One region of the Virgibacillus ihumii genome, then DNA from elsewhere that is predicted to be linked to it. Evidence: predicted binding sites of a transcription regulator. Region 1 holds the regulator's gene; each other region holds the start of a gene.
What was found. Region 1 encodes LexA, which represses DNA repair genes until DNA is damaged. Its sites were predicted from a motif close to CGAACATATGTTCG; they were not measured.
Positions count from the first base shown of each region.

Region 2: the regulator LexA is predicted to act here: its motif matches at 2,084-2,097, upstream of HUX68_RS13315 (DNA polymerase IV).
Region 3: the regulator LexA is predicted to act here: its motif matches at 1,949-1,962, upstream of uvrB (excinuclease ABC subunit UvrB).

Region 1 covers NZ_CACVAN010000001.1:661,959-666,030, forward strand. Annotated here, with positions in the region: gene HUX68_RS03210 (YeeE/YedE family protein) at 1-600, shown strand, start outside; gene lexA (transcriptional repressor LexA) at 656-1,279, opposite strand; gene HUX68_RS03220 (YneB family resolvase-like protein) at 1,560-2,198, shown strand; gene HUX68_RS03225 (DUF896 domain-containing protein) at 2,376-2,609, shown strand; gene tkt (transketolase) at 2,757-4,072, shown strand, end outside.
Region 2 covers NZ_CACVAN010000001.1:2,753,308-2,757,379, reverse strand. Annotated here, with positions in the region: gene HUX68_RS13320 (hypothetical protein) at 1-192, shown strand, start outside; gene HUX68_RS13315 (DNA polymerase IV) at 812-2,062, opposite strand; gene HUX68_RS13310 (DinB family protein) at 2,539-3,063, opposite strand; gene HUX68_RS13305 (hypothetical protein) at 3,190-3,447, opposite strand; gene HUX68_RS13300 (nucleotidyltransferase family protein) at 3,630-4,072, opposite strand, start outside.
Region 3 covers NZ_CACVAN010000001.1:1,521,782-1,525,853, forward strand. Annotated here, with positions in the region: gene uvrB (excinuclease ABC subunit UvrB) at 1-1,879, opposite strand, end outside; gene HUX68_RS07655 (FixH family protein) at 2,108-2,845, shown strand; gene HUX68_RS07660 (PDZ domain-containing protein) at 2,876-4,066, opposite strand.

The sequences.
Region 1 (4,072 bases):
GCTGCATACTATTTTGACAAAAAACGAACACCACCTGTTATAAAGCCGGTGCCAAGTGAAAAAGGCTGGGTTCGAATACTGCGTGGATCGTGGCCGTTATGGGTTGCGGCAATTCTATTAGCGGTTTTTAATGCATTAACGTTATTGGTAAGAGGTACCCCTTGGGGTGTTACATCTGCTTTTGCTCTGTGGGGGTCCAAAATAGCAATGTTCTTCGGCATCGATGTCACCGAATGGGTTTATTGGTCCGGCGAACGTGCCGCTTCATTGGATCAATCTGTTCTTATGCACTCAACAAGTGTCCTGGACTTTGGCGTTATTCTTGGCGCCTTTTTGGCTTCAACTGCCGGAGGTATTTTTACGCTTAGAAAGATTGGATTGAAACGAATTTCAGCTGCGGTAATTGGCGGTATCCTGATGGGGTATGGTTCAAGGATTGCCTTTGGATGTAATATCGGTGCGTATTTTGGCGGGATTGCTTCATTCAGCCTTCATGGTTGGGTTTGGATGATTATGGCACTTGCCGGTACTTTCCTCGCGCTTTATTTACGACCGTTGTTTGGCATGTCGGTACCAAAGCCGAAAGACACATTTTGCTAGTTTAATAGATACGAAAAAGCATCCGTCAGCAGTAAAATGACGGATGCTTTCTTAATTAGTGAATATTTCGGTATAATCCAATTACCTTGCCAAGTATTGTTACATTTGGATAGATGAGCGGGTCCATTGTAGCATTCTCCGGCTGCAGACGAATATGGTTCTTTTCCTTAAAGAATCGTTTAACCGTTGCTTCGTCCTCCTCCGTCATGGCAACAACAATATCTCCATTTTGTGCTGTGTTCTGCTGTTTTACAATCACCATGTCACCATCCAAAATACCAGCTTCAATCATACTTTCACCTTCTATGACCAGAACAAATAAATTGTCATCTGGTCCGGCACTTGAACTGGGCAGCGGTACAAATTCCTCAATATTTTCCACAGCAGTAATCGGTAAACCAGCTGTTACTTTACCTATTACTGGCGCATAGCGTGCTTCTTCCTGCGGTATGTTCATATCTTCGGATAGATCCAAGACTTCGATTGCTCTTGGTTTTGTTGGATCCCTTCTGATAAATCCCTTGCTTTCAAGTCTGGCTAAATGGCCATGTACTGTCGAACTGGATGCAAGTCCCACAGCTACTGCAATTTCACGAACGGAAGGTGGATATCCTTTTTCTTTTACCTGTTCCTTTATATAGTCGAGTATTGCCTGCTGCCTCTTGGATAGTTTGTTCATCTATTAAACACCTCGCGCATAGTATTTATTAATGATAGTTTATCATTAAAATTTAGGGAAAGCAAACATTCGTTCGAAAAAAGGTTGACAAGATCATTTGTTCGTATATAATGAAATATAGAGATGCGAACAGAGGTTCTAAATTTACGATGAAGGGACTGATAAATATGTTTGAAAAGATTACGAAGACAGATGTATTTTATATAGTTGCTTTTGCATTGGCGCTGGTGTTTTTATATTTTACAATGGTTACAAGTGCATAATACAAGGAGTTATTCCAATGAGAGCAGTCATATATTGCAGGGTAAGTACCAACAAGAAGGCACAGGAAACCTCCTTAGCCAGACAAAAGGAAGAACTGATAAAATTGGCAAACAGGAATAATTTTACGATCATAACAGCTATTGAAGAACAGGAAAGCGGCTATGAGATTGACAGAGAAGGTATTTTTGAAATGCTTGATTATTTTTCAGATGGACAAGCAGATATATTGCTGATACAGGATGAAACAAGACTGGGCAGAGGAAATACCAAAATTGCACTATTTCATCAATTACAGAAATTAAAAGTGCCTATATATACAAGTTTACACGGTGGAGAAGTGGAAGTTTCAGAATCTGATTCCATGGTATTGCAAATTGTCGGCATCGTCGAAGAGTATCAACGTAAACTTCAAAATGCTAAAATCAGGCGCGGTATGAAACGGGCAGTCCGTGATGGTTTTAATCCGGGTCAAAATTTAACCAACCGTAATCAGGCACCCGGCCGTGAAAGGGTAGTGTTCCCAATTGAAGAAGTCGTTCAATTAAGACAGAATGAAATGACCTTCGAAGAAATAACCCGCAGGCTTAATAATTTAGGTTATTCCGTTTCTAAAGCAACAGTTCATCGCAGATATCAGGAATACGTAAATTCTTGAATCTGCTCTATATAAAAGGTAGTATTGAGAGGCAGGAACACCAATATGTTCTTGCCTTTTTTCTAATGTCAGATATTATAAATGAAACAATACCTTATTAAGGAAGACTTCGGCACTCATTACAAATTTGGGTTGAATGCCGGGCTTATCCAATATGCAGTGACCAGGAGGGTTTGCATGATTTCAAAAGAAAAATTGAATCGTATAAATGAGCTTGCTAAAAAATCAAAAGAATCAGGACTGACTGACGCTGAAAAAGCGGAACAAAAAGAGTTAAGACAGGAATATTTGAAGAATGTCCGCAAATCATTTAAAAATCAATTCAAGTCGATGACTGTGATGGACCGCGAAGGCAATGATGTCACACCAAAAAAAGTGCGGGATTTACAGGAACGTAATAAAAAGCATTGATTGGTTATTGGTAATTGTCCCAATGGTGCTCCGGATTTGACGTAGCATATATATCAATGGGCTCCTGAAAAAACTTGTTACGAGTATGTTTTCGTTATAGAATAAAAAAGGATACAAACAAGAATTGAATCGGAAAGGGGAATTTCATTGTCACAGAACACAGAACAACTATCGATTAATACAATTCGTACCTTGGCAATTGATGCTATTGAAAATGCCAATTCAGGTCACCCGGGCTTGCCGATGGGGGCTGCCCCTATGGCCTATACGTTATGGACCGACTTTATGACCCACAATCCGAAAAACTCCAAATGGTTTAACCGTGACCGTTTTGTATTATCGGCTGGTCATGGCTCCATGCTGCAATACGGTTTATTGCATCTGTCCGGTTATGACGTAACGATTGATGATTTAAAATCATTCCGTCAGTGGGGCTCTAGAACACCAGGACACCCGGAGGTTCATCACACAGATGGTGTAGAGGCAACCACAGGACCACTTGGACAAGGACTTGCTATGTCAGTAGGGATGGCGATGGCCGAGACACACTTAGCTTCCCTTTATAATAAAGAGGATATCAACATTGTCGACCATTACACGTACGCAATTGTGAGTGACGGCGATCTGATGGAAGGTATTTCACATGAGTCTGCATCCCTTGCAGGCCATTTGGGGTTAGGTAAACTCATCGCGTTGTATGATTCCAATGACATTTCGCTTGACGGTGACTTGGATCGTGCATTTTCCGACGATACGGAAAGCCGCTTCAAGGCATATGGCTGGCAGGTTATTCGCGTAGAAGATGGTAATAATCTGACGGAAATCCGCAATGCGATTAAAGAGGCAAAAGAAAACACGGAACAACCTACGTTAATCGAGGTTAAAACGGTTATTGGCTATGGTTCGCCAAACAAATCGGCTTCTGCTGCTTCACATGGTGCTCCACTTGGTGCGGATGAAGTAAAATTGACAAAAGAATATTATAAATGGACACATGATGATTTTCATGTGCCGGAAGAAGTATATGCTGACTTTAATGAAAAAATCGGAAAAGATGGAGCAGACGCTGAGGATAATTGGAATGCTCTATTTGCTTCCTATAAAGAAAAATATCCCGACGCTGCGAGGGAACTGGAACTTGCGATGAAAGGTGAACTGCCGGAAAACTGGAACGAAAATCTTCCCGTCTATGAGGCCGGGAAAGATTCTGCAGCAACCAGAGCCACTTCAGGAGAGGTACTCAATGAAATTTCCAAAGCTGTTCCGTATTTCTTTGGGGGCAGTGCAGATTTGGCAGGTTCCAACAAAACAACGGTTAAAAATGAAGAAGACTTTTCGTTGCAAAATCACGCAGGTAAGAACATCTGGTTTGGTGTTCGTGAATTTGCTATGGCTGCCGCAACCAATGGAATGGCATTGCATGGCGGATTAAAAGTATATGCCGGTACTTTCTTTGTATTCAG
Region 2 (4,072 bases), 2.1 Mb from region 1:
CGTGATATAGTTATTTCGACTCTATATGAGCAAATTCAGGATAGGGGGATATGGATCCCTTATGGTGAGGTTAAAAAGTACGCCTTTCGTAAAACCACGAAGATGGTAAAAGCCTTTAAAAAACAATATCCCAAGTTAAGTGCGGAAATTGAAGCTGAACATACGAGGAAACAAATGAATCATTCGGGCTGAAATAATGTTAAAACAGAGTTAGTAACTGTTAGGAAAACCAACTAATATCAGAATAGGCTATTCAAGAGTAGAGCGCGATTGTTAAAGATCATAAGCCTAATTTCTCGTTCAAAAGAAAGAGGAATTAGGCTTTGAATATCTATTCCTTAGTGCAAAATATCGTTGAAAGTGACACTAATTATGCAGCATTTCTGTTTGTACATTAAAAGCGTATTCTAATTCAACAGTGTTCGTCTTTAATAAAAAATCAAAAGTTCCGTTTTTATTGACTTCACTCAAATAAAGAGGTTATAATTAAAACATGCTCAAAGGGAATATATGTTCCCAACTAACTAATTGACCCCCTTTTATTTATGATCACCTTTACTCTTGTAATGGTGGTCTTTTTTTAGTTAGTGCCTTTGTTTTCATTCAGGTCATAAGCTGTTCATTGATTTTAATGGTATACCTTATAGAATGAAACTGAGCCGCATTTCTAGTCAAAGAAATGCGGCTGTATTAGTAAAAATTTTATAACACCAATTAAAAATGGCTTTATTATATCGCTCACAACAAAAAGTGATTTGTCATCCCACACCTGCCCTATAGATGAGGAATTAATCAACTAGGATTTTTTGCCCTATTTATAATGGCCACCAATCTTTTTACTTCTATCTATCGTAATTCCCGCATCTGTATAACTGGATGCACGTAATATAGAAGTGGATCCATATTTACTACGAATTGCGTCCATCACATACCCGACATCGTTTTTCTTAGCACGATCCTCGAATAAGTCCAATTGTATTTTCTCTTTATCGAATAGATTATCTAATGTTACATATACATGTCTGATTTTGCTTTCCCCATCATAGAACTTTTGGAATAAATGCATACAAATCTGATAAATATCCTTTGTCACATTTGTTGGCAGGTGAATTGACTGTGATCGAGAAAATCCCCCTCTAGTTTCCTTTGAATAAGATATTCCTAAGTGAATTGTTTTCCCTACTTTATTGAAAGAACGAGCCCTCCGGCAAACTTCTTCACAGAGGTCCAGAATACAAACAGAGATATCTTCTTCACTATAATCCCGTAACAACGATATGCCGTGGCCAAATCCTTTTTGCTTCGTTTTAGTAAAATCACCGAAAACGGGGCTTAAATCAATTCCCCAGGCATGCCAATACAATTGTTCTCCCATAACTCCAAAATGCTTTTTCAAATATTTCAGGTTAAAATTAGCGATCTGTCCAAGATTAACAATTCCCATTCGGTTCAAATTACGTTTCATTCTGCTCCCGATTCCCCAAATTTTTTCAACAGGAGCTGGCCAAAGCTTTTTTTCCACATCCTCGTATCTGCATTCGGCAATACCAAGTTGCTTGGCGTGCAGGTCCATAACAACTTTTGCCAAAAATTTATTATCCCCAATCCCAATGCTGCAGGTGATACCAAATGAATCAAAAATATCCTGTGTTATTTTTTCCGCAATCTGCCACGATCCACCATATAATTTTTCTAGTCCGTTTAATGTAACCCAGACTTCATCAACAGAATAAACGTGAATAGCTTCTTTAGGTGTATAACGATTGAGTAATTTAGTTATTTCAGTAGATACCTTTAAATAATCGGCCATATGCGCTGGTGCGATGACAATATCAGGATCCTTTGGAAGTTCGTAAAAGCGACTAACGTTACTAATTCCATATTTACTTTTTAAAGCAGGAGAAGCTGCAAGTACAATGCTACCCGATCTATTTGGATCACCAACAACAGCTAACATAACTTTCATAGGATCCAATCCTAGCTTCATGGCTTCTACACTTGCATAAAAGGAGCGCATATCAATACATAACACATCATGGCGCGGATAAAGAGAATAATCCATTAATTAATTTCACCACCAACAAGAACATTTGTTCCTATTATATGCAATAATGATAAAAATAATCAATGGAATATCTAACCACTTGAAATGTGATATTTAGGAAAGTTGCTTAATTTGTTCTTTTAACCAAAATGCTCAAGACAAAAAAATCCAAAGATATTTACGGCCAGTGCTCCGGTTTTTATAAATCATCAATCCGATTAATAACGCAATCGAAAGGGCGTAAATAGAATACGAAAGTGCGTTATCTAGCATTAATATAAGAAAAATTGATAGAACAATAAGGACTGTGGTAACGTTTTCTAGCAAGATCAATTCCCCCTTTCGAATCTTATTTCATTTTTTCACTAAGAATAGTTTTGTTTAATAATTATTATCGGCCCTTCACAAGGGATTATCCCATTAAATGACCCTTTTTAGAAGGACGCACTTATTCGGTTAGCGCGCCCGATTCATGAACAATCAAAATTAAAGATTCATTCTTGATTATTCTCCATTTGTTTTAAATATAAATAAAGGCCATAATCTGTCGGAACAGAAGCATAACCCATCTGTCTTAACATAGCAGTAATATTGCCTCGATGATATGTTCCATGATTCACAACATGGGGAACTTGCTCAAATACACTTGTTTCCATCAAATCACCATTCGGATTTTCAATCACAAGAGATTTATCTATGTTTTCAATTTTACTTAAGAACAACTTGTATCGTTCTGACAGTTTAAGAAACATCGTTTCCATTTCTTCTATTTCTTTTGACACTGTTTCCTCTTTTAGTTGCTTTTGTAGCATCAATGAGTCATTCATATTTTTACCAGAAAAAACTTCTATCCACCCAAGATCAGAAAGATAAACATGGGCTAAAACATGAGATACCGATGGAAACACACTTTGAACTTCTTGACGATAAACATCCTTGGGAAGCTCCCTTAATCGGTTGAAAATTTGTCTATTTGCCCATTCATTATATTCATACATCTGCAATTCAAGCTGTGCCATTTAAAGCTTCTTCCTTTCATGTTTGATATAGTAGCTTATTTATACACTACCCCTTTGGCTTTTGGACTCTGTTTATTCCGTGAAAGCGCCCGATCGTATCGCAGTACAATTTTTAACCGAAAATTGTTATGGCTCACTAATTCCCATTGCAAGCAAAAGGAAATAAGCACCTATTAATACTGCTCCGTTTAATATGATTCCGATTAAAATACACCAAAACTTTTTCGAGGCTATTGCAAAAATAATACCAAGCACCGAAAGCACAGCAAACACGATTACACCTAAAATTAAATTCGCATCTGGTCCTCTTATGATAAAGAAGAAAATCACACTAATTAAAACCGTTAGTATCGATAAAGTCCCTAAAATATCCTTTTTATTCAAGTTTAGCCCCCTTTATAACACTGTTTCACAAAAGGGTTCAATGATCAATATTGGCTAACTCTTATTAAAGATTAGCGCCCGTTTGCAGTATAGTTTTATAAACTTTTTTTCAAGAATTATCTTCGGTTCACCTTCACGATCTGTATATGTTCGGATTGCTTATTCAGACTGCGTCCGTTAGTTTAATATGACTTAATATGCTGAATCTTAATCTTATCCCAATTTGATTTCCAATTTTTCTTTGCTATACGTTCCTCATAGATAGCAACACGTTCCTTATCCTCTTTAAAATAATCGGTTGGCTTTACCTCTAAATTCAAAAGATCATCAACTCCATGTGGGGCAGCTAATGTTAAAGCATTACGTTCATCCAATTTTACGCCTAAGGATGTTGCTGTTTCTGGAAATTTGGATATAGCATCAAATGACGATGAATAAGATGGAATTTTATTTACAAGGTGCATTCTTGCCTCATTCTTTACAGACCAAGGTATATTAGGGTGCATATTATTCAGATTTCGCTCAAGCTTTTTTTCTTCGGTCTCACTTATATTTGTATCATCAAAATAAATTACATCAATATCAGGCATAGGTGTCCTTTCGCTATAACCATGTAATATATCCC
Region 3 (4,072 bases), 860 kb from region 1:
TCGTTTTTGCTTTCTCTGGTTTTGACAGATTGGCAAGGCTGGCAGATTTACTTTCATATTCTTCCGTATCCTCTGCTGCAACCGTAGCTCGAATCACATCACGGACATCCTTTTTGATGGTGGTTGGTGTAATGTTATGTTCTTCATTGTAAGCCATCTGCTTCTCACGGCGGCGATTCGTCTCATCAATCGCAACTTGCATGGAATTTGTAATCCGGTCTCCAAACATGACCACTTCACCGTTTTCATTACGTGCAGCCCGTCCCATTGTCTGGATCAGCGAGCGTTCAGACCGCAAAAAGCCTTCCTTATCGGCATCCAAAATTGCAACCAATGAAACTTCCGGAATATCAAGTCCTTCACGCAACAGGTTAATACCGACAAGCACATCATATTTACCAACCCGCAAATCCCGAATAACTTCAATACGCTCGAGTGTTTTAATCTCGGAATGCAAATAGGCAACTTTAAAGCCTATCTCCTTCAAATAATCGGTTAAATCCTCTGACATTTTTTTCGTCAGCGTGGTCACAAGCACACGTTCGTTCCGTTTGGACCGTTTATTGACTTCCTCAATCAAGTTATCTATCTGACCTTCAATCGGCCGAACATCAATTTTCGGATCAAGCAGCCCGGTTGGCCGGATAATTTGTTCTGTTACATCCGGTGCATGCTCATTTTCATACGGTCCGGGTGTTGCTGAGACATAAATCAATTGATTGGTTGCTGTTTCAAACTCTCCAAACGTAAGCGGCCGGTTATCAAGCGCTGACGGCAAACGGAATCCGTGATCAACAAGCACCTGTTTCCGTGCCTTGTCTCCATTATACATTCCCCTTACTTGTGGCAGGGTAACATGCGACTCATCAACAACGACAAGAAAATCATCCGGGAAATAATCGAGCAGTGTATATGGCGTTGAACCTGGTGAACGAAATGTTAGATGACGTGAATAATTTTCAATTCCAGAACAAAAACCCATTTCATGCATCATTTCGATATCGTAATTTGTCCGTTGTTCCAGCCGCTGTGCCTCGAGAAGCTTATCTTCATCCCGCAATTCTTTCAGCCGATCAGCTAATTCCTGCTCAATGTTTTTAATGGCCTGCTTTAATTTCTCTTCACGGGTAACAAAGTGAGAAGCCGGGAAAATAGCCACATGTTCACGGTCGCCGACAATTTCACCAGTGAGTGCATCGACTTCACGAATCCGATCTATTTCATCACCAAAAAACTCAATTCGCATACAGTGTTCCTCTTTTGAGGCAGGGATAACCTCCACAGAGTCACCCCGGACACGAAACGTTCCACGCTGAAAATTAATATCATTACGGGCATACTGAATATCCACAAGGTCCCTCAGTAACTGATCCCGATCTTTTTCCATGCCCATTCTTAGTGACAGGACTTGGCTTTCATAGTCTTCCGGCGAACCCAAACCGTAGATGCATGAGACACTCGCAACAATCAGTACATCACGACGCTCAAACAGCGATGATGTCGCAGAGTGCCGTAATTTATCGATTTCGTCATTAATGCTAGCATCTTTTTCAATAAATGTATCAGTTGACGGCACATATGCTTCCGGTTGATAGTAATCGTAATAACTGACAAAGTATTCAACTGCATTATTCGGGAAGTACTCTTTGAACTCACTGTACAGCTGTCCAGCCAGAGTTTTATTATGGGCAATCACCAGTGTAGGTCGGTTAATTTCCGTAATCACATTTGATACGGTAAACGTTTTGCCGGTTCCGGTTGCACCAAGCAGTGTCTGGTGGCGCTGTCCGGCCCTTACTTTTTCAATAAGTTCCTCTATCGCTTTCGGCTGATCTCCACTTGGCTCGTACTGTGCCACAAGATCAAATTGATTTTTCACAGGGCAATCCTCCGTTCATCGGTCTACATTCCAGTTTACCATAGTTTTAATGTAATTTTAACAGATTTGCGAACAAATATTCGATTAATATGCTTAACATTTTTACATATACATTCTACCCATTCTATTCAGACATAAATCCGTCAAAAAGAACGCATCTCCTCTGATTGATACACGAACCGGTCTCGCTTATAATCAAATTAGAAGGAATGGGAAAGGATGTAGACAATGAAAAAAATGATTATGCTGATTCTCACAGCAACTGTACTTGCAGCATGCGGGCAATCGGATGATACCAGCAGTTCCGATAGTGAAGTTGTTCAGCCGATCAGAGCTGATTTAAACGTGCCGGAAAAAGGTGATACAGACGAGACCGTTACTTTCAAAGTAACTGTTACCCAAGATGGCAAAGCTGTTAAAGATGCAGATGAAGTCAAATTCGAAATCTGGCGCGAAGGTTCTAAAGATGACAGTGAAATGATCGAGGCAAACAACATGAAGGACGGTGCATACACGGTTGAGAACACATTTACCGGAAAAGGCATCTATTATATTCAATCCCATGTTACCGCCAAACAAATGCACACTATGCCGAAAGCGAAAATAAATATCGGCAATGCACAAGCAAGTAAGGATAAAACCGACAAAGAACAGGGACATCACCATTCCCAAACAACTGTAAAATTCCATCCCCCTGAAAAAATCACTGCGGATGAAAGTGCAGCGTTTACAGCAACCGTTTCGACTAAACAAGAACCATTATCAGCTGCATCCGTTACCATGGAAATTTGGCAGGAAAGCGATGAAAAACATGATTGGGTTACAATGACTGAACAAAATGCGGGAACCTATCAAGCTAAGACAACATTTAAAAATAGTGGAACCTATAAGATAAAAGTTCATGTAAAAAAAGGCGACATTCATTATCATAATGTTTTTAAGATAAATGCAGATAAAAGGCAGTAAGGTGGTTTGACACCTTACTGCCTTTTCTTACTATTGGTTAACCTTTTGCTCCGTTTCATAATTCCGGAAAGTTGTTGTTACAATTCCCAGTTCGTGATGATCACCCTCATATAAGGGACTCTGCACAAACCTGACCTCATGATGTTCATCAACAATTTCAAGTTTGAAAAACGTATTTTTTTGCAATGCATAATAAAAATCATGGAGGCTGTTTACATGGTGTCCATTCACTTTTACGATGGAATCGCCAACCACCACACCCAGCCGCTCTGCGGGGGAATTAGGGACGATACCCAACACTTTAAAGCCTCTGGTTTGACGGCTGAAGTAAGCGTTGTGTTTGTTTTCAAATGCCCGGTGCCTGTAACTGATAAACTCTTTTCCAATGATTCCAAGCACAATCGCTGCAATAGACAGCCATCGAACATAAATACTCCCGACTGCTAAAAGAAACACCATAGATCCCAGTATAAAGACCGACTTGGATATTCGCTCAGCAGCCTTTTCCGGTAAACTGCTTTTTACCGTATAATCAAATCCAACCAGAAACGGAACGAGCAACAGACTGTACGTTTCACCGTTCATGGAAAAATAAGGCCAAAACGGGGCAAACGATGTAATCAGCCCGGATGGCACCAGCACAAAAAATGGAATAACGCTCAATTTCTTTATATGATGAGCTCCAACAAGCATTCCGCGCCGGCCCGAAATCATATCTGGGAATGACGTATTATTTTGAACACGTTTTGTTAATACAGCTTCCGTAAACAGCATGATGGAAAGCAAAAATACCAATCCGGTAAAATTGGTCTCCGTGAACAACCCGCCGTCAATTACGTTTTGACTTGACGGGATAAACGGCAGCACAAGCAGAATCAGATAGCCTATACCAACCGTATAACTAGCAGACAACAGTGTGAACCGTAACGTAATACTAAGTATAATTGCAAGACTACTTAATACAAGAATGGTTTCATATGAAAAAACAACCCCGGCGCCGAGAAAAATGATGGATATAAAAAGACCGGATAACAAACCAACAGTCCAAGTGTTTTTCCATTCCGAAAATACATCAAACAGCTTAAATCCAAAATTATTCCTTTCCTTTTGTATCCGTTTTATCCCGGCAAGGAATATTAGTAATATGATCCAATATAGAAGTGGATTAAAAAATATTTTTCCCACTCCTTTTGCCAATTCAATCAACCATGATTCTGCCATATAATC